Regions from separate parts of the Paenarthrobacter sp. R1 genome, predicted to be linked through region 1. Evidence: predicted binding sites of a transcription regulator. Region 1 holds the regulator's gene; the other holds the start of a gene.

The links. The regulator Rex, encoded in region 1, represses fermentation and respiration genes when NADH is low (regulators of the CRP and FNR family bind a similar motif). The targets are predictions, from matches to a motif close to CTTGTGAANNNNTTCACAAG.
Region 2: QN084_RS14860 (queuosine precursor transporter) is a predicted target of Rex. The motif match lies at 7,033-7,052, and genes of this name have one in related genera.

The regions. Positions count from the first base shown of each region.
Region 1 is NZ_CP127115.1:1,223,411-1,234,239, forward strand. It holds gene ccsB (c-type cytochrome biogenesis protein CcsB) at 1-357, opposite strand, end outside; gene resB (cytochrome c biogenesis protein ResB) at 357-2,054, opposite strand; gene QN084_RS05795 (cytochrome c biogenesis CcdA family protein) at 2,054-2,809, opposite strand; gene QN084_RS05800 (TlpA family protein disulfide reductase) at 2,814-3,422, opposite strand; gene QN084_RS05805 (histidine phosphatase family protein) at 3,432-4,097, opposite strand; gene QN084_RS05810 (YceI family protein) at 4,302-4,853, shown strand; gene QN084_RS05815 (hypothetical protein) at 5,047-5,763, shown strand; gene QN084_RS05820 (hypothetical protein) at 6,028-6,795, shown strand; gene QN084_RS05825 (redox-sensing transcriptional repressor Rex) at 6,854-7,561, opposite strand; gene QN084_RS05830 (glutaredoxin family protein) at 7,637-7,891, opposite strand; gene QN084_RS05835 (HAD family hydrolase) at 8,161-8,976, shown strand; gene QN084_RS23990 (endonuclease domain-containing protein) at 9,506-10,081, shown strand; gene QN084_RS05845 (30S ribosomal protein bS22) at 10,327-10,425, opposite strand; gene QN084_RS05850 (helix-turn-helix domain-containing protein) at 10,597-10,809, opposite strand.
Region 2 is NZ_CP127115.1:3,055,013-3,065,841, reverse strand. It holds gene QN084_RS14895 (MFS transporter) at 1-1,057, shown strand, start outside; gene QN084_RS14890 (RidA family protein) at 1,054-1,482, shown strand; gene QN084_RS14885 (RraA family protein) at 1,479-2,099, shown strand; gene QN084_RS14880 (NUDIX hydrolase family protein) at 2,172-2,711, shown strand; gene QN084_RS14875 (DUF6707 family protein) at 2,785-3,834, shown strand; gene QN084_RS14870 (SRPBCC family protein) at 3,906-4,613, shown strand; gene tgt (tRNA guanosine(34) transglycosylase Tgt) at 4,758-5,987, shown strand; gene QN084_RS14860 (queuosine precursor transporter) at 6,088-6,795, opposite strand; gene QN084_RS14855 (TetR/AcrR family transcriptional regulator) at 7,097-7,759, shown strand; partial or broken gene QN084_RS14850 (TIGR01777 family oxidoreductase) at 7,756-8,654, shown strand; gene QN084_RS14845 (hypothetical protein) at 8,651-9,082, shown strand; gene QN084_RS14840 (methyltransferase family protein) at 9,097-9,621, opposite strand; gene QN084_RS14835 (MFS transporter) at 10,017-10,829, shown strand, end outside.

The DNA of each region.
Region 1 (10,829 bases):
GATGAGGACACCCAGGACGGTCAGTGCTACGCCCACCCGGGCGGCAGCCCGGCGTTCGCCTGCGTACTTCATGTCGCCCGCTGCCGTCGACTCAGCAACGGTAGGGCCCGACGTCGGACGCTCGCCACGGTCCGCCGGCCCTGCGGCGTCGGAGGCACCCAAGCCGATTCGGCCGGCCGCAACGGCAACCTTTTGCGTCGTCGAACCCGCTGCCGCCTTCAGGTCAACGGCACGCAGGGTCTTGCTGCTCTTGGCCAGGTCCCAGAGGAAAGCAAGGAACGCAATAGTGTATGTGCCGGCGGCCAACAGCATGAAGAGCTCACTGTACTGGCCCAGGGTTTCGTTGATAGCGGGCATTACTGGTCCTTCTGGGTTGTGGAAGAGACGGTGTCGGGAGTGTCACTGGGGTGCGGGGATATCTGCCATTCGTTGGCCAGGAGTTCCCTGATGGCCGCTGCTTCGCCGGCCAGGCGGTGGTCTTCGCCGCGGGCCAGGAGGCCGTACTCGATCATGGTGCGGCCGTCCTGGTGGGTTCCGGTCCGGACCCACACGCGGCGGCGGCTGATGTAAAGCGAGGTCACCAGGCCGGCAACGGCCAGAAGGCCGAAAATCAGCGCGTACAGCTGGCCCGGGTTGTGGTGGATGTCCACACCGACGTACTTCTTGACGCTGTCGAAAGTGATGCTTCCCTTGCCCTCCGGGAGCGTTGCGGTCTGGCCCAGGACAAGCGTGATGCCGCCGGCCTCGAGCTTGCGTCCGTTCAACTGGGTGAGGTCGCTGACGTCAAGCTCGAAGACGTTCTGGGGAACACCATTGTCCAGTCCCAGATCGCCGTAGTACGAGTCGAGGGTGAGCTGGGGGTTGGCCAGGGCGGGATCGGCACTGAAGGAGATCCCTTCTTCCGTTTCGAACGCGGTGGGCAGGAAGAAGCCGTTGAAGCCCAACTGGTCCGGCTTGCCGTCCGGAACCTTGATGACCACCGAAGAGTAGTAGTTGTCGCCCTGGACCTTGGCAGTAACCGGGCCTTGGAACGCTACATTCCCCTCGCCGTCCCGGACCGTGACCACGGGAGCGTAGCCGTTACCCGTGAGGTACATGCTGGTGCCGCCCAGGGAGATGGGGTCGTTGACCTTGAGGATCTCCTTCTTCTCGGGAGCGTCCGTGTTTTCCTTGGTGGTCACCTCGGCCGTGTAGTCGATCGGCTGGCCGGTCTTCCGGGGCGATTCCCTGTCAAAAGTCGCTTGGAATTTGTCCAGGCGGACCGAGTACGGCTGCAGCCAGCCGCTCTGGAAGTTGGTGCCCGGGGAGAACTGGTCGTAGCCCACCAGGGTGTTGACGAACGTGTCGCCCTCCACAAGGATGCGCTGACCGCTGTAGCCGAACAGCCCGCCGATGGCCACTGACACCAGCACGCCGATCAGCGACGTGTGGAAAATCAGGTTTCCCACTTCCTTCATGAAGCCGCGCTCGGCGCCCAGGCTCGGCAGATCGCCGTCGGCGTCCCTGACCTCAACGCGGTAGCCGCGCTTCTTCAGAACCCCGGCGGCATCGGTGATGGCCTTCGACGCCGGGATCCCGGCGTCGGCGGCCAACACCAGCGTGCCGTACTCCGGAAGCCGCGACAGGCGCTTGGGCGTACGCGGGGGCTGGGACTTCATGGCCTTGTAGTGCGCAATGGCCCGGGGCGTGACGCAACCGATCAGCGAAATGAACAACAGCAGGTAGATGGCCGAGAACCACGCCGAGGAGTAGACGTCGAACATCTGCACAGCATCCAGGAACGGGCCCGACGTCGGGTTGTTCTTGATCCAGTCGGTCACCACTGCGGGGTTCGCGGGCCGTTGCGGGAACAGCGATCCGGGCACTGCGGCAACCGCAAGCAGGAGCAGCAGGAACAGGGCCGTGCGCATGCTGGTGAGCTGCGTCCAGGCCCAACGGAGCATGCCGCCAACACCCAACGTGGGCAGCGCGGCGTCCGACTTTGCTTGCTGGAGCTTGCCTGCGTCAGGTCCTTCGGCGGGAGACTTCTTGGTGGATTTCACGGACTCGCTCATCAGATCGGCAACTTCACGTCGGTTTGGAACCAGTACTGCAACTCAGTCACCCAATGACCCCACACTCCTGTGGCCATGAGAATGCCAAGCAAAATCAGGATGCCGCCGCCGATCCGCTGGATGGCCAGGCGGTGCTTGCGGAAGAAGGACATCACGCCCATGCCACGCCGGACGGCCAGCGCGATCAACAGGAACGGCACCCCCAGTCCCAGGCTGTAAACGAAGGCGAGCAGCGCACCCTTCGCCGCGGACGATCCCCCGGAAAGGCTCAACAGCTGCACGGCCGAATAGGTCGGCCCGATGCACGGAGCCCACCCCAGGCCGAACGTCAGCCCAAGCAACGGAGCACCCCACAGGCCGGCGGGAGGTTTGGCGTGGATCTTCGCGTCGCGCTGCAACCAGGAGAAGCCGCCCATGAACACTACGCCCATGATGATCACCAGGACCCCCAGGAGCTGGGTGATCCAAGCGTTTTGGCTGCCGGTGAGCACTGTGCCCAGCTGGCCGAACGCCCCGCCCAGGAGCACGAAGATGACCGAAAAGCCCAGCACGAACAGGCCGATCCCGGCCAGCATGCGGCCCCGCCGCTGCCGTTGGAGGTCGACGCCGGTCAGCCCGGTGACGTAGCCAAGGTAACCCGGGACGAGCGGCAGCACGCACGGGGAAAGAAAGGAGACAAGGCCCGCCAAAAGAGCCACCGGCACGGCCAGCAGCAACGATCCGTTCAGGATGGTTTCGGCGAAGGGACTGTTCATGGGACTACTCGGCCACGGCTGAAGCGATCAGGGCCTTGAGCGTGCTCTTTTCGATCTCGCCCAGCACACGGGAGGCAACTTTGCCGTCCTTGTCCAGCACCAGGGTGGTGGGTACGGCGCCGGGTGGAACAATGCCGGAGACGGAGAGCAGGACCGCCCCGTCCTTGTCGTTGAAGCTCGGGTAGGTGATGTTGAAGGTCTTGTCGAACGCTTCGGCCGTGGCTTTTTCGTCACGCAGGTTGACCCCGAAGAACTGGACGCCCTGGTCCTTGTACTCCTGGTGCAGGGCTTCGAGCTGCGGCGCCTCCACCCGGCAGGGCGCGCAGGCGGCGAACCAGAAGTTCAGCACCGTGACTTTTCCCTTGAGGACGTCCGGGGTTACGGCCGTTCCGTCAAAGAGGGTTCCCTTGAGCGCCACAGGTGCACTGCGGTCAGCCTTGGCAAACTCGGTCACGGAGCCGTCGCCTGCAACGTAGTTCTTGTTGTCGCCTTTGCGCGCCTGTTCGGCAAGGGAATCCTCCTGGGCACAGGCAGAGAGGCCCATGGTGAGCCCTGCCAGGAGGACGCCGCCGGCAGCGAGCGCACTGCGGCGCGTGAGGTTCTTCTTATCCATGATTCGCTTTCATGCCCCCGGGGTGCTGGCAGCACCGGGCAGCAGGACTGCCGCGGGCTCGCTGTACTCGACGCGGAGGATCTTGCCGTCTTCGTCAAACACCAACGACGTCAATGACGTCAGGGTGCATTCACGCTTCCGGGGGTCGTGGGCCAACGGCCGGCCCTCCGCGGACAGGCGGGTAGCCCAGATGGGCAGCTGGTGGCTGACGAGGATTGCTTCTGCTCCCTCACCGCCCAGTTCAAGGGCCTTCAGGCGGGCATCCTGGACCGCGGCGAACACGCGGGCCGCCTGTTCCTTGTACGGTTCGCCCCAGGAAGGCCGCAACGGATTGCGGAAGTAGTACCAGTGCTTGGGCTTCAGGAACTCGCTCTTGGTCGGGTGGAGCCCCTCGAAGTGGTTCTCCGCCTCGATGATGCGCGGGTCGGTAGTGATCTCCAGGCCAAGTGCTTCCGCCGTGGGCATGGCAGTTTCCTGGGCGCGCGTCAGTGGCGAGGCCACCAGATGGACGATCTTCGCGCCGTTTCCTGCACGCGCCGTGAAGTGCTCGGCAAGCATGCGGGCCATGTCCCTGCCCCGTTCGGAGAGGTGGAATTCGGGCAGCCGACCATACAGGACGCCATCGGGATTATGGACTTCGCCATGGCGGAGCAGATGGACAGTTGCGTGGGGCATGTTTACCAGTTTCTCAAAGATACGGAGCGATCTGAAATCTTCTACCGCTAGTAGAACTCAAAGTTTTCCAAAAATGTTCCGGCGAGGCGGAATAAAAGATGCATATGCATGTTTATACTGGATACGAAGCTCGGTTGATGCTTCAAGTAATCAGGTTCAGCCGGGTAAGCACTATCCCTTCCACCACACAGGAGCAACACCATGATGACCCTCCCCGCCAACGTCACCACCGGCACTTGGACCCTCGACAACTCCCACAGCGAGATCGCTTTCACCGTACGTCACGCCGGTATCAGCAAGGTTCGCGGCCAGTTCAAGGACGCGTCCGCCACCCTGGAGGTCGGCGAAACCCTCACGGACTCCAAGGTGACCGCCACCATCCAGACCGCCAGCTTCGACTCCGGTGACGCCAACCGCGACGCCCACGTCAAGGGCGAGGACTTCTTCGACGTGGAGAAGTTCCCGGAGATCACCTTCGTCTCCCGCCACGTCAAGGCCAACGGAGACGGCTTCGACCTTGTGGGCGATCTCACCATCAAGGGTGTCACCAAGGAAGTTGCCATCGAGACCGAGTTCAACGGCGTGGCCGTAGATCCGTTCGGCAACACCCGCGCCGGCGTCTCCGGCGAAACCACCATCAGCCGCAAGGACTTCGGCCTCACGTGGAACGCCGTGCTCGAGGCCGGCGGCGTCCTGGTCAGCGACAAGGTTGCCATCAACCTCGAACTCGCCTTCATCGCACCGGCCGCTGCCTGATTTCCCCGCTTTTCCACGGAACGGCGTCTCCCCCTCACCGCATCAGGTGAGCCCCCACGGGGCTGGGCGGAGGCGCCGTTTCCGCATGCTCGGAACTCGCCGGGCCAATAGCTGGCTGACCTGCGCGTATCTACCCAAATCGTTGGTCCGGAATTTCCTATGTTTCGTACACCCTGCGGTCTAGAGTGATGCCATGAGTAACCCAGACGAAGCACCACAGCCACAGCAGCCCGGCGCCCAGCCTCCGCAGCCCGGCAATGTTCCTCCTGCGGGTTACCAGCCTCCGCAGGGCTACCAACCTCCCCAGGGCTACCAGCCGCCCCCGGGTTATCAGTCTCCGGGTCAGCAGTCCCAGCCCGGCCAGTATTCACAGCCGGGCCAGTATTCGCAGCCTGCTGCGGGCCAGCCCGGCGGGTTCCACTTCGAAATGCCCACCGACGGTCCCCGGAGCTTCAACGATGTCCTCCCCCAGGGTGGCTTCTCCGGCATGTTCAAGACCCAAGGCCTGCCCACCGAGCTGAAAGTGTCCTATTTCATCTGGGTGATCTCGGGCCTGGTTGGGTTGCTGTTCGGGCTGATCGGACTTTTCGCCATCATCGCGGCCTTCGCCTTCATTCCGGCCCTGGCAGCCGTAGCACTGGTACTGCTCCTCGTGAGCCTCGCCGTGGCCGCAGCCCAAGTGGTGCTGGCCATGAAGATGAAGGAAGGCAAGGAATGGGCGCGCCTGGCGCTCACCGCCATTGCCGCCGTGTCACTGGTGCGCGCCATCTTCGGATCCATCAACATGGGCGGTCCAAGCACCGGGCTGGGCAGCAACTGGTTCGGCTTCCTTGTCAGCGCCGTAGCCGTTGTCCTCATGTGGCTTCCCAACTCGCAACTTTGGTTCAAGGCAGTCAAGGGCACTGCCTGACCAAACCGATGCTCCGCCGTCGGGCGTTGCTCAAGCGCGGAAGGCCGCGGCCCTTATTGGGGTCCGCGGCCTTCATCACGAAGGCGTATTTCCCGCGGTCTTTGTACGCCCACATGATGATTTATCCACACGCGGGAAATTCCAGCGTGTGCTCGTCCCCACCGCCAAACGGTCGGGGTACGGTGGATTCAGAACCATGCTGGGGGCAGGGTATTTTGTGGACCCCGGTAGCCGTACCAGCAGTCGAACAAGCAAAGGAATGCCATGAGCAACCCTCCCTACCCGCCCTCGAACCCGGGCGACTCCGGCCCCGAGCAGCAGGGGTCCCAGCCCTCAACACCGCAGTACGGCCAGCAGTCCCAGCCGCAGGCGCCGCAGTACGGGCAGCCGGCGGCTCCCCAGTACGGTCAGCAGACGCCGCAGTATGGCCAGCAAGCCCCACAGTATGGTCAACAGGCACCGCAGTACGGGCAGCAGGCTCCCCAGTATGGGCAGCAGGGTTCGCCTTACGGCCAAGCTGCTCCGCAGTACGGGCAGGACACCAACTGGCCCAGCCAGCAGCCCGGTCCCAGCGGCGTCCCCCAACTGGTCAACGTTTCCTTCTGGATGATCCTTGCTGCCGGCATCCTGACCCTGATCTCCATCCCCATAACCATCGCCCTGCTGAACTCCAGCGAAGGCCAGTCCATGATTCAGGACGCCCTTGATGCGCAGGGCACCAGCGGAAGCGAAATCTCGGTGAGCAGCATCGTTGGCGTTGCCATCACGTTCGTGGTCATCATTTCGCTCATCATGGCCGGGCTGTATGCCTTGGTCGCCTTCAAGATCCGCAAGGGCAAGAACTGGGCCCGCATCCTGGGCACGGTCTTCGCTGCGATTTCGCTTCTCGGCCTGACCCAGATCGGCGTGGGCACCATCACCATCCTGCTCGGCGTTGCCGCGATGGTGTTGCTTTACCTGCCGGCTACTGCTCCCTACTTCCGTAAGCAGCAGGCCTTCGGCAACCCGTACCAGAACCCTTACGGCCGCTAGGCCATCACTTCACGGTCAGAGGCCGTGAACTTTCAACGACGGGCACGGACCCGGCGGGCTAAACGGCCTCGCCCGGAGTCTGTGCCCGTTGTGCGTGGTACGCCAGGATCTGCAGCTCGGTGGCCATGTCGACTTTCCGCAGATTGACGTGCGGCGGGACCTGAAGGAGCACGGGTGCGAAGCTCAGGATGCTACGGATCCCCGCGGCGATAACCCGGTCGCAGACTTGCTGGGCGACTGTTGCAGGGAGCGCCAACACCACCATGTTGGCGTGGGTCCGCTCCAAGACGCGTTCCAGCTCGGCGGCATCGCTGACCCGCAGCCAGCCCACCTCGTTGCCGATCACCATGGGATCGGCGTCGAAAATGGCAACAACATCGAAGCCACGGGACTCGAACCCTCCGTACCGGGCCAGCGCCTTGCCGAGGTTACCGGCACCAACAATCGCGACCTTCCAGTCGTGCGTCAGCCCCATGGCAGCGGCGATGTGGCGGCTGAGATTCTGCACCTCGTAGCCCACCCCCCGGGTGCCGTAAGACCCCACGTAGGACAGGTCCTTGCGGAGGGTGGAGGAGCTGACACCGGAAGCCTCAGCCAAGGCCTCCGAAGAGACCCGCTCCACGCCTTCAGCCAGAAGCGAGTTCAGCGCGCGCAAGTAGAGGGTCATCCGGGCCACAGCCGCGGGCGGGATCTGCTTCGTGGCAGATTCATGGTCCCCCGTTGTTGCTTCAGGGGACGGTTCCAGCGCAGTCACGGTTTTCTCCATTGCGTCACTTTGTTGTTCAACTCTATGGCCCCCGGCCACGCTCAACAAAAGCCGTTACCTCCCGGTTGCTGCCGCTCAGGCCGCCAGGGCCTTCTTGAGAATCCGCATCAACCGCTGTTCGTCGATGGTCCAAAAATCCCGCTGCACGCCGTCCACCAGGACCACCGGGATCTCCTCCGCGTACTTCTGCTGCAGCTCAGGATCATCCTCGATCCGTTGCTCCGTCCACGCCACTCCGAGCCCGGAGGTCACGCGTTCGACGGCGGCGCGGGCCGCCGTGCAGAGGTGGCAGTCAGCTTTGGTGAGGAGGACGACGTCGGGAGTAGCCATGCCTCCACGTTAACCCCCGTCCAGCCCATCCCTCTGCCACATCCCACCCCCTTCCCACCATCCCTCTCCCACATCCCACCCCCACCCGACCATCCCTCTGCCACATCCCACCCCCACCCGACCATCCCTCTGCCACATCCCACCCCCACCCGACCATCCCTCTCCCACATCCCACCCCCACCCGACCATCCCTCTCCCACATCCCACCCGCGGGGCGGCGTGAACGCGCCTCCCAGCGAGGGGCGGCGGCAATTGACTAGACTCAATGCATGCCCGAGGAGAATAACGCCGCCATAGCCGCGGCTGCCCTAGCGCAGTCGAATACCGGTGAGGCTGCTTTCTTCGACGTGGACAACACCTTGATGAAGGGCGCAAGCCTCTTCCATGTGGCCCGGAAAATGTACGAACGAAGGGCCTTCACGCTGTCCCAGGCGGCGGGGTTCGCCTGGAAACAGTTCAAGTTCGTATTGCGCGGCGAAAACCTGGATGATGTCCATGCCGTCCGGGACTCGGCCTTAACGCTCGCCGCAGGAATCACTGTCGATGACATCAAAGCACTTGGCGAAGAGGTCTACGACGAAATGATCGAGTCCAGGATTTGGCCCGGCACCAAGGCCTTGGCGGAGCAGCATCTTCGAATTGGTCGACCCGTCTGGCTGGTTACTGCAACTCCTATCGAAGTTGCCACAGTGATATCCACCAGGCTTGGGCTGACCGGCGCTTTGGGTACCGTCGGTGAGATCGAGGACGGTATGTATACCGGGCGTTTGGTGGGCGACATTCTGCATGGTCCGGCCAAAGCAGTCGCCGTCAGCCTGGTCGCTGAAAGGGAAGGCCTGGATTTGGAGCACTGCTGGGCCTACAGCGACTCCGCCAATGACATCCCCCTCCTCACCATGGTGGGCCATCCCGTGGTGATCAATCCTGATTCCCGGCTTCGCAAGCACGCCCGCGAGAACAACTGGCCGGTCTACGACTTCCGCTCCGGTCGCCGCGCGGCGACCCTCGGCCTCAAAGCCGCTACGGTGGGTGGGGCTGTTTATGGATTGTGGCGGGGATTCAGCCGCTTCCGCACCCCCCGCTGATCCTCTATCACTTCCCGCCCGGTTTTCCGGCCTCCTCTATCACTTCCCGCCCGGTTTTCCGGCTTCCTCTATCACCCGGTCAGATCGACCGCCGACCTGTGGATAACTTCTGCGGGCATCGAGGCTTTCCGGCAACAATGCCTTTATGGAAAAGCCTTCTCTCATCAGCCCTAGACTGCCTTACGCGCCCTTTACATTGAATGAAGCCAAAGCTGCGGGGTTACAACAGACCGAGCTATGGCGGCGAGCTGACATCGATCCTGTCAGCAGGGGCCTCTATCGACCGGTGGAGTGGGATTTCGACCTTGCAGCGGCAGCGCGGTCGTTGTCCGCCGCCAGCCCGGGCGCATGGATTTCACACGTTACTGCCGCAAGATTACAGGGACTTTTCCTTCCGCCGTGGTTGTCAGATTCCAACGAACTGCACCTCAGCAAACCCAGGAAGCTTCCGCCTGTGCGCCGCAAAGGAGTGGTCGGACATACTGTGTTGGCCTTTGACGGTGAAGTCGAAGAGACGCAGGGAATTCGGATGACCACGCGTTCGAGGACGTGGCTCGACTTGGCCACACAACTACCGTTATACGACCTCATCTGCGTTGGAGATCAGCTCATACGCGTGCCGAGGCCGGAGTTGGAAGGACGAACTGCTCCATACACAACCCTCGCTGAACTGCGCACACTGCTGGACCGTCACCGCAGAAGGCAGGGCGTCGTCCGCGCGCGTGAGGCCCTCGAGCTTTTGCGCGTCGGCGCTGATTCGGCACCGGAAACGCGGCTTCGGCTCGCCATGCTCGATGCTGGCCTCCCGGAGCCTGAACTCCAAGTGAAACTTCGGGTAGGGGATCCCTTCTCGCCGACTACCGACCTGGGCTTCAGGGCCCGCCGGCTCGCCATACAGTACGACGGCGGCCATCACCTTGAGGAGGAACAGATCCTCAGCGATATGCGCAGGGATAAAGCCTTTCGGGCGGCCGGATGGACCGTTTTGGTATTCGACAAAGACGACGCGGGAGAAGACTTCGTCTCTGCAACGAAGCAGATCAAAAAGGCACTGCGGACGGCGTGGATGGACCCTTCGGTCGAGTCCGGCTTTGCCCGGGGGTGATAGATGGACGCCCCGAAACCGGCGGAACGTGATAGAGGAACACCCCCCACAACCGGCGGGAGGTGATAGAGGAACACCCCCCACAACCGGCGGGAGGTGATAGAGGAACGCCCCGAAACCGGCGGGAGGTGATAGAGGGGCACCCTAAAGGGCGCGGGAGGTGATAGAGGGATGCAGGAGGGGCGGGGATGCAGAAATGCCCGTTACCTTGGAGGCAACGGGCATTCACGCTTGATGAAGTATTTCTACTTCTTATTGCGGCGCTGGTGGCGAGTCTTGCGAAGCAGCTTGCGGTGCTTCTTCTTGGCCATACGCTTGCGGCGCTTCTTAATAACTGAACCCACGAAAGTTCCTTACAAACTAGATGAAGGTCCTGTCTGTTGGAACGGATCCGCGGACAAAGCAGCAGACAGTACAACTGACAGATTCTTACAATGACGTAAAACGTTCCTTAACAGGGTACCGCTTCGCAGAGGTACCCGATGACCACGGCCCGCTGTGCGGACAATCGGCACTCAGGCGGTCTCGGTTTGCCCGTCCACAACAGCACCTTTCAGGTACTGTGCGACGGCCTCCTCGGGGACACGGAAAGAACGGCCGAACCTGACGGCCGGCATTTCTCCGGAGTGAACCAAGCGGTACACGGTCATTTTGGAAACGCGCAGGACGTCGGCCACTTCGGCCACCGTCATGAAACGCGCGTTCGAGAAGTTAGTCTCCGCGGACATTTCCCATATTCCTTTGCTCT
Region 2 (10,829 bases), 1.8 Mb from region 1:
CGCCATCGGTCTGCTTCCTGACTACGCAGCGATCGGCATCATGGCACCGCTATTGCTGCTCCTGCTCCGCGTGATCCAAGGCCTTGCCTTGGGCGGCGAGTGGGGTGGAGCCGTGCTCATGACCGTGGAACATGCACCGTCCACCCGCCGGGGCTTCTACGGTTCCCTGGTCCAGGTAGGCGTGCCCGCCGGAACCCTGATCGCCAACGTCGCGTTCCTCATCGTGGCCTCCTCCATGAGCAGCGAGGACCTCCTCGCCTGGGGCTGGCGGATACCGTTCCTGGCCTCCTGCCTCCTGGTGGCCGTCGGCATCTACATCCGCCTCAACATCGAGGAAACGCCCTCCTTCCAGGCCGTCAAGACCGCCGGGGCAAAGGCCAAGATGCCCTTCGCCGCCCTCATGGCCAAGTACTGGAAGCAGGTTGTCCTGGGCGGCGTCGCTACCCTGTCCACCGGCAGCACCTTCACCCTCCTGGTAGCCTCCGGCGTGGCCTACGGCAAGAAGGAACTGGGCCATTCGGAAAGCCTCATGCTGTGGGTGGTCCTGTCTGCGTGCGCCCTCTGCTTCGTGCTGATCCCGTTCTTCGGCAAGCTCTCCGACAAGCACGGCCGCAAGCCCATCATCTACGCCGGCGTCATTGCCGAGGCAACGCTCGCGTTCCCGATGTTCTGGCTCATGGACACCAAGTCCGTGGCCCTGCTCTTTGTCGCCTACCTGGCCATGATGACTGCCTTCGCGGCCAACTACGGCCCCATCGCGACCTTCCTTGCCGAACTGTTCGGATCCAAGGTCCGGTACTCCGGCCTCTCGGTGGCCTACATGCTCTCCGGTCTCCTGGGCAGCGCGGCAACCCCGTTCATCACCACGTGGCTCCTGGGCCTGACCGGTGAAAGTTCCTCAATCGCCTGGTACATCCTCGCAGCAGCCCTCGCCTCCCTGGCAGCACTGTTCGTCCTGACGGAAACCCGCCACGGCAACATCGATGCCGTGGACGAGGCACCCGCCGCGGCCGGTGCCGCAACTGCAGGTTCCACGGAAGCCACGGCAGCGAAGTGACCGCAACCCACATCGAGCGCCTGGCCGGTATCCCCGGCCAGGCGCCCGCCGTCGGGCCCTTCTCCCCGGCGGTCATTGCCAACGGTTTCATCTTCACCTCCGGCCAGATCCCCGCGATTACCGGCCTCAACCACCAACCGGACACCTTCGAGGGCCAGGTCCGGCAGACCATCAAAAACCTCGCCGGGGTGCTGGAGGCAGCCGGATCCGGCTTGGAGCACGTGGTCAAGGTCAACACCTACCTCACCAGCCCTGAGCAACTGGAAGAGTACAACCGCGTTTACGTCGAGTACTTCGGCACGGCCAAGCCCGCCCGGACCACGGTGTGCGTCAGTCTTTGGGGCGTGTCACTGGAGATTGAATGCGTGGCAGTGCTCGCGCCCAAGACCGGCCCTGAAATACCCGCCAAGGAGGGTTCCCTGTGATCACCACTTTGCTTGAGGACCTCGCCAGGACCAGCTACCCCACGATCGGCCATTTCCTCGAGGAGGGGTTCGTTGATCCCGGCATCGGCTCGCTCATGGGGCACGTCCCGGGCGGCGTCAAAATCGCAGGGCCGGCCGTTACCGTGCGCATCGCAGACCGAGACGCAATCGCGATGAATCGGGCGCTCCTGGCACTCCGGCCCGGTGACGTACTGGTGGTGGACATGCTCGGCGACAACCGTCACGCGCCTGTAGGAGCCGTGACCGCGGCGGCGGCGATCGCCCAAGGTGCTGCCGCCGTCGTTGTTGATGGCGTGGCGACCGACGTCCGGGAACTCCGCGAGGCCGGGCTGCCGGTGTTTGCCCGCGGGACGTCGTGCCTCACCACCAAAAGGCTGCGCGGAGCGGGGTCGGCGGTCAACGTTCCCGTCCACTGTGGAGGCGTGCAGGTGAATCCGGGCAACATCGTCCTGGGTGATGACAATGGCCTGATAGTGCTCGCACCCGAAGCTGCTCAGGAAGTCCTCCCCCGGGCGCTGGCCTCCGACGAGGCCGAGCCCGCCATCCTGGCACGCATCGCGGCCGGGGAACCGCTCGAATCGATCCTTGCCCTGTAGCATCCGCGGACGCGGCAGGCCACCTGCTGCGCCACAAGCGAACTTGGTCCGGGGATGGGGTAGAACTTAACTATGAGCGTACGTACACCTGATCCGTATCCCGGCTGGCTTTCCGACGAAGACCTCTTCGAGGCCCGCGGGCGGCTGCCCATGGTTTACGTGGAAGCTGTTCCCGTCCGGCTGGATCCGCTCGGGTACGTCAATGAGGTCGGCTCACTCCTGCAGGGCGACGCCGACGGCAACATGGTGCGCTACCTCGTCTCCGGTCGCGTCCTGTACCGAGAAACCATCCGGGCAGCCCTCCTGCGGCACATGGAAAAGGACCTCGGTCCCCTGGCTTTCCCGCAGCTTCCCATCAGCCCGGTTCCTTTCACGGTGGCCGAATACTTCCCGGCTCCCTCGCAGACCGGCTTCACGGACGAACGCCAACACGCCGTCTCGCTGGTCTTCGTCATTCCCGTCACGGGCGAATGCGAACCGCGCCAGGATGCCCTCGAACTCACGTGGATGACCCCGCAGGACGTCCTCAGCGACGGTGTCCAGCAGGAGTTCGAAGGTGGCCGCGGGAACCTCGTGCGGCAGGCACTGGCATACTCGGGCATCGTCGTCTAGCGGGTCCCCCGGCTTGGAGCGGTCCCCTTTTGTAGACTGGACGGCGGACCGCAAGAGAACCAAAGGACTTCCGATGACTCACAGCCCAGCTACTCAGCAATACCGCGAAAAGCAGGCTGGGGACCTGCAGCCCGGAGACTTTGTGTACCTGCCCGGAGACGGGCCGGCCGAGGAAATCACTTCCGTCGACGTCCAGAATGACGATTACGGCGTCCCGGCGTTGGTGCTGGTGACAACGCACGACGGCGGCAGCGTACGCATCGCTGCCAGGTCCAGTGTTCCTGTCGGTGACGGAGTTCCAGCCGGTGCCGGCTCCAGCCTTCCGGATGCGGGCGCCGCCGATGCCGGCGCCGCCGATGCGGGCACTTCCGACTCCGGTGTCCAAGACTCCAGCGCCCCGGACTCCAGCAGCCCGGCGGCTCCCGACGCTCCGGCCCCTGCTGAACCCGCCGTCGTCGTACCTCCCCGCCCGGAAGCGCCGCCGGCGTACATCGGGCCCAGCGCCGAAGAGATGGCGTTGATTCCCGAGCCGGCGGGCACGCCCGAGTCCGTGGTGCTGGCTGCTGCGTCCAACCACAAGGGCAAGAACGGCGTGCAGGTGCTGGCCGATCGCCTCGCCAAGGGCATCAACACCAAGTCCGGCAGTTGCCTGCGGGACCTGAGCGACCTGGCCTTCAACCTTTGCGTGGTGCTCAAGGATCCGGACGGTTCGCTTGCCGTCGCCGACCTCCTGAATGTCCTGCCGTTCGACGGCAACCTGGACCGCTGGGCGTCAATTGAACGTGCGCTCGCGCTTTCCAGCTTCATCTGCCGCGAGTCGGGCCAGACTGAACGGGCCGCGGTGTACGAGAAACTCCTCCGCGCGCCGGAATCGCAGGAAGAAGACCCGTTCAGGGCCCGGATCAACGCCCGTGTGCGGCAGCGCGCCCTCAACGAACCCAACCTCTACGACAAAGAAATCTTCCGCGCGATCGACAATGGAAACCAGGAAGCCGAACGTGAATGGCGGTTCCTGCGGCTCGAAGCGTTGCTGTTCCTGCGCGCCCACGGCGGCTCCGAGACCATCGACGAGGACGAACTGGGACGCCGGATCGGCAATGAACTCGAGGCAGTCCGGGCCTGATCCCCGGCCGGGCTCCGCACCATGGCGTCAAGGTCTGTTGCGGGCGCCTAAACGGCGGTAAATTCGGGGCCATGACGAACAATCTGAGCGTTGTGATTAATGCTGATGCGCCGCAGGTTTGGAATATGCTGCGCGAACCGTCGCTGGTGGCCCAATGGCACGGCTGGGAAGCCGATGACCTGAATGACGAAATCAAACAGATCTACTTCAACACCGACGTCGTGGAGGGTCCGGACCACACCAGCCTGACCGTCAACGGCGGCGATGTCTTCGAACTGCATCCCGTGTCCGGGGGCACCGAGCTCAAGGTCACCCGGGCGGCCCTGGACCATAACTCCGAGTGGGCGGAATGGGACGAGGACATCACCCAAGGCTGGCTCACGTTCATCAACCAGCTGCGTTTCGCCTTGGAGCGCCACCCGCATGGCAAGCGGCGAACCCACTTCCTGTCGGTCTCCGGGAGTGGATCGGCCATAGAAAAGCTGGGGCTGGGCGACCTGCCACCCGTGGGCGACGAGTACTCGCTGACGCTGGGCACCGGTGAGGCTATTTCCGGGAAGGTCTGGTTCAAGAGCCGCCACCAAGTAGGCGTCACGGTCCGCAGCTACGCTGAACACGGGGACGGGCTGCTGATCGTTGCCGAGCAACTGCCCATACCGGAGAAGAGGCCCGACGGCGGAGCGATCGTCATTGCCTCAACGTACGATCTGGGGGCCCACACCTTGGCGGACATCCGGTCCTCGTGGGACAAGTGGAAAGAGTCGAACTACGGTTCCTGACGGCCGCCACGTCAAGTTACCTTCGGTAAAGCTGGCACACTTGGTAGCGTGCCAGCTTCTGTTTCCCAGTCCTCCCCGCTTCCTACCGCCGCGCCTCGTTCCAACGGGGCGCTTCCGGCGGAGCAAACCGAATTCGGCTTCACGGTGGGCCGCCGCCTGACGGAAACGTCGTCGCCGTCGTCCTCCCTTGTAGAAGCAAACGGAGGCGAATTCCTGGGCCGGACCGGCACCATCACCACGCCGCACGGGACCATCCAGACGCCCGCATTCATCGCCGTCGGGACCAAAGCGACCGTCAAGGCCGTCCTGCCCGAGTCAATCGCCGAACTTGGCGCGCAAGCCGTGCTGGCCAACGCTTACCACCTTTACCTGCAACCCGGGCCTGAAATCCTCGATGCCGCGGGTGGTCTGGGTGCGTTCATGAACTGGCAAGGCCCCACGTTCACCGACTCCGGCGGTTTCCAAGTGATGAGCCTGGGCTCCGGGTTCAAGAAGGTGATCGACATGAAGAATGTTGACACCTCAGGCCCTGACGACGCTGTTGCTCCCGGGAAGGAGCGCCTGGCGCACATCGATGACGACGGCGTCTGGTTCAAGTCGCACCTCAACGGGGACAAACACCGGTTCTCCCCCGAGATCTCCATGCAGGTCCAGCACCAGATCGGCGCGGACATCATGTTCGCCTTCGACGAGCTCACCACCCTGCAGAACTCCCGCGGCTACCAGGAAGAATCCTTGGAACGCACCCGGTTGTGGGCGCTGCGGTGCCTGGAGGAGCACTTTGCCTTGACGGCCTCGCGGGTGGGCAAGCCGTACCAGGCGCTGTTCGGCGTGATCCAGGGCGCGCAGTACGAGGACCTGCGGCGCAAAGCCTGCCGCGACCTTGGCGCCATGCCCTTCGATGGATACGGAATCGGCGGAGCGCTGGAGAAGGAAAACCTCGGGACGATCGTCCGCTGGTGCAACGAGGAGCTTCCGGAGGACAAGCCCCGGCATCTCCTAGGCATCTCCGAACCCGATGACATCTTCACCGCCATCGAGAACGGTGCCGACACCTTCGACTGCGTCTCCCCCACGCGCGTTGCCCGGAACTCCGCGTTCTACACGCCGTTCGGCCGCTTCAACCTCTCCGGAGCCAAGTACAAGAAGGACTTCGGTCCATTGCAGGACGGCTGCGACTGCTACACCTGCACCAACTACTCCCGCGCGTACATCCACCACCTGTTCAAGGCCAAGGAAATGGTGTCGGCCACGCTGATCTCCATCCACAACGAGCGCTTCGTGGTGAAGATGGTGGACGACGCGCGCTTGGCCATCGAATCCGGGGACTTCTTCGAGTTCAAGGCCGAGACGTTGGGGCGGTACTACTCCTAGCTGGCTGCGACTTCTCCGGTTCGCGAGTTCGCCGGAGCCCTGCTCGCTCGTGCGGAACGTCGCTGGTCTACCGCAGGCTTCCGGCGAACTCGACGAGGGCCTAGGCGGCGACTTCTCCGTAGCTCGGTTCACGCTTCTTGATCCAGCCCACTACCAGGACGGTGACGGGCACGAACAGGAACTCGACGGCGGTCTTGTACAGGAAGCCGACCAGGACGTAGTTCACGAACGAGCCGACGTCGGAGATGCCGATGACGGACGCGGCGATGCTGCAGAAGATCAGCGTGTCCACGAATTCGCCCACCACCGACGAACCCATGAGCCGGGCCCACAGGCTCTTCTCACCCGTGCGTTCCTTCATCTTCACGAGGATCCACGAGTTGATGGTTTGTCCGGCCAGGAACGCAAGCAAGGAGGCGAGGACGATCTGCGGGACGGGTCCCAACGCGCCTTCGATGGCGGCTTGCTTGGCCACACCGTAATCGTCGTCGAAGCCCGGAAGAATGATGATCACCCAGTAGCAGAGCGATGCAAACACCGATAACGCGAACGAGGTGATGATCGCCTTCCGGGCAACTTTGAAGCCGTAGACCTCGCTCATGACGTCGCCCAGAATGTACGCGAGCGGGAAGAGGAAGAATCCGCCGTCGGTGATGATCGGCCCGAGCACCACACCCTTGGAAGCGCCGATGTTGGACAGGATCAACACCACCGCCATGACGGCCAGCATGATGCCGAAATAGGGAGATCCGATCGAAGCGAAACGGGGCGCGGGCTTGCTCAAGGTACTGCCGGAAGGCGAGGGCATGGGTCATCCATTCGTAGTGGTTCGCGCAGGCGCCTCATCCTTTTCGGAGAGCGCCCCGCTGTATTAGCACTGTGGGTGGCGGGCACGTTTGGCCCGGCACCACGTTACATTCTCCCATCCCCGTCCCTCTGCCACATCCCACCCCCAATCGGCCATCCTTCTCTCACATCCCACCCCCTCCCAACCATCCCTCTGCCACATCCCACCCTCAATCGGCCATCCCTCTGCCACCTCACCTTTTTGAACGCGTTCAGAAAGGTGCCATACTGATTCTTGAACACGTTCAAACAGGAGGGGCCCGATGGCAATTAAGAGCGCGCAAACCCGCCAACTCGTAGCCGACGTCGCATTGAAGATGTTCCGGGAGATCGGCTTCGAGAAAACCACCATGCGCGCCATTGCCCAAGAAGCGGGAGTTTCCGTCGGCAACGCTTACTACTACTTCGCGTCCAAAGACGAGCTCGTTCAGGAGTTGTACATCCAAGTCCAGAATGAGCACGCATCGGCCGCGGCACAGGCACTCGAAGGCATCCCGGATCTCGCAGGCCGCATGAAAGCCGTTCTGCACGCTGGCATCGACGTCATGTCCCCTTACCACCAGTTCGGTTCCGACTTCATTGCCACAGCCATCCGGCCGACGTCGCCCGTCAACCCGTTTGGCGCGGCATCCGCTCCCGCCCGGGAGGCGTCGCTCGCGATCTTCCGTTCCGCCGTCGAAGGTTCCACTCCGGCCGTCGCTAAGAAGCTAGGCGGCGATCTTCCCGAGCTGCTGTGGCTGGCGTACATGGGCGTCGCGTTGTTTTGGGTATACGACCAATCCACGGATCAACGCCGCACGCGCCGGCTGATTGACGGCGCCGCGCCACTGATGGCCCGTGGTCTGTCGCTTGCGAAGATTCCCGGCGTCAGCAAAGTGTTCGACGACGTCCTGGGACTGGTTCGCAGCGTCAAGGAAGACTCATGAACCCGCGGACGGTGGTCATCGCCGGAGCCACTGGCTTTATCGGCAGCTACTTCCATCGGCGGTTTCTTGAAGAGGGTTGGAAGGTCCGAACAGTCGGGCGGAACGCGTCGGCTGACGCGCAGTGGAACGACGACGGCGCCATCACCAGTACGCTGAACGGCGCCGCACTGTTGGTGAACCTTGCCGGACGTTCCGTGAACTGCCGCTACGGGAGGCGGAATCGCCGGGAAATTATGGATTCGCGCGTGTTGACGACTCGAACGTTGGGCCGCGCCTTGGCTGCCTGCGCCGAGCCACCGAGCACCTGGATCAACTCAAGTACCGGGACCATTTACCGGCATGCCGACGATCACCCACAGTCGGAGGCTTCCGGCGAACTCGGCAGCGGGTTCTCTGTCAACGTTGCCAAGGCTTGGGAAGACGAGTTGGAGGCCGCCACTGCACGGCGCACGCGCAAGGTGCCTCTTCGGATCGCGATCGTACTGGGCGCAGGGGGCGTGATGAACCCCCTCCGGAACCTGGCCAGGTTTGGCTTGGGTGGGCACATGGGACCGGGGACGCAGAAGTTCAGTTGGATCCACGTGGAGGACTTGTTCCGTTCGGTCATGTTCATTCACGCCAAACCCGGGCTTGTTGGTGCAGTCAATGCGGCGTCGCCCAATCCGGTAGACAATCGCGAACTCATGGGGCTGGTCCGGGTGAGCCTGGACGTCCCCTTCGGCATTCCGACGCCCGCTTGGCTCCTTGAAGTTGGGGCAGTTCTCATCCGCACCCAGACCGAGCTGGTCCTGAAGAGCCGATGGGTAGAGCCACGGAAGCTACTCGATGCGGTTTCGTGTTTGAGTATCCGTCATTGGCCGGAGCTCTCAGCGCTCTTCGGAGAAGTGACAATTGAGTACGCATGGCGATGACCAGTACAACCGCACAACACCGCATCCTCCCCAGCTCCCCAACCCGCGGGTCAGGGTGACCTTGGGAGGGAAGGGGCTGGGTATGGGTGTCTTGGTTGCCTATGTAGCCTTTAGTACCCTGTTGTCCCTGCAAGCCCCTGAATATGCGCTGATTTTCTTCATCTATGCCGCCATCCCCGCAGCACTCATCGGATCCGTAGTCGGATGGCTGTTAGGACTGGTTCTAAGGCAAGTGCGGAACCAATGGCTCCACGTGGCCGCGTTCTTCGTGGTTGGCACCCTGATCTGCGCACCCTTTGGTGGGCTTTCCAGTTTGGGTACGGTCCTCTTTAGCCTGTCCATCGCAACCGCCGCGGCGATCGGCAGGTTGTCGGCCTGGAGGCTGGTCAAGATCTGCCCACCCACCGCATAACGGCGGCTATGGGGCTAACTCCGCTCACCGCCGTCGGGCGTCCGCGCAGGGAACCCGACGTAACGCGGGACGTTGCCCATGTACTGGCTATACGCCGGACCAAACTCCTTCTGGAGGGCCTTCTCTTCCCACAACGCGCCGAAGTGTTCCACGGCCATGCCCGCGGGCAGGGTTGCAGCCGCCCAGCGCGAGCCCTTGTACACCGCAACCCCTGCGTGGATTAACCACCAGCCCAGGTACATCGGATGCCGGCTCGCGGAGTACGGACCGCTGGTCACCAACGCTTCCGGACGGCCCAAGGCAAAGCTTCCGGTGGTGTGCCGCCGTCGTTCCGCCACCGCCCAAACGGTAATTCCGACGCCGGTCAGCACCAACAGCGTCCCGGCGCTCCTGCGGGCGCGTCGGGCGGACAACGTGGGCAAGGGGTGTATCCGTTGTAGGACCGCGTCCAAGACCAACCCGAGCACCTGCCCGGGTGGCAAAGGGATGCCGGCCGCTTCCCGTTTCACCGCGCCGGCCAGCCGTGCGAGTGGGCTCATGTCCAGAACCATAAACCCGCGAAGGGTGAGGCGCTATGGGAAGTGATAGAGGAACGCGGGAATCCCGGCGGGAGGTGATAGAGCAACGCGGGAAACCCGGCGGGAGGTGATAGAGCAACGCGGGAAACCCGACGGGAAGTGATAGAGGAACGGTGGGGGCGCGGAACCGGGGTTTTCCTCTCGGAATCCTAAGGAAGTGTTAGGAAATCCCCTCCGACGTTGGCTGTGCCGTGCATCACCCATAGCTTGGAACATGTCCTCTTCACCCCCAAGAGGACCTTTCTTAGTCGACGAAGAGCCATGTGCAAGGAAGCCATGAGCACGAGCTTCATGGACAGAACGAACTCATGCAAGACACGACTGCCATGTGCGCAGCCGTCCAGGAAGGTTCATTGATGAGCACCCAACAAGCCGCGCCTCTGAGCGAGGCGGCACAGACACGCAAGGCCGTGAGCAACATCCTCAAGGGCTCTGCGGGCAACCTCGTGGAGTGGTTCGACCTCTACGTGTACACCGTTTTTGCCGCGTACTTCCAGTCGCACTTCTTCAACTCCAAGGACGAACTGCAGGCTGGCCTTGAAGCGATGGCGGTCTTCTCGACGTCGTTCCTCATGCGTCCGATCGGCAGCTGGTTCTTCGGCCGCTACGCGGACCGTAAGGGCCGGAAGGCTGCCCTGACGCTGAGCGTGACCCTGATGTCCGCGGGTTCGTTCGCCATTGCGATCCTGCCTACCCAGGACGTCATCGGCCTGTGGGCCATGATCCTCTTGGTCTTCGTCCGCGTGGTCCAAGGCTTCTCCGTCGGCGGCGAGTACGGGACCAGCGCCACGTACATGTCCGAGGCAGCAACGGCCAAGCGTCGCGGCTTCTTCTCCAGCTTCCAGTACGTCACGCTCATCGGCGGCCAGATGCTGGCCCTCCTGGTCCTCGTGATCCTGCAGAACACCATGAGCAAGGAAGACCTGACCGAGTGGGGCTGGCGCATTCCGTTCGCAATCGGCGGCGTTGCTGCACTGGTTGTCCTGTGGCTCCGCCGCTCCATGGAAGAGACCGTCTCCGCCGACCAGATCCGTGCAGCGCACGTCAAGGTTGAGGGCGAGGCCCAGCCGGGCAGCATGAAGCTCCTGTTCACCAAGCACTGGAAGCCGCTGCTGATCTGCATCGGCATCACCCTCGGCGGCACGGTGGCGTTCTATACCTACACCAAC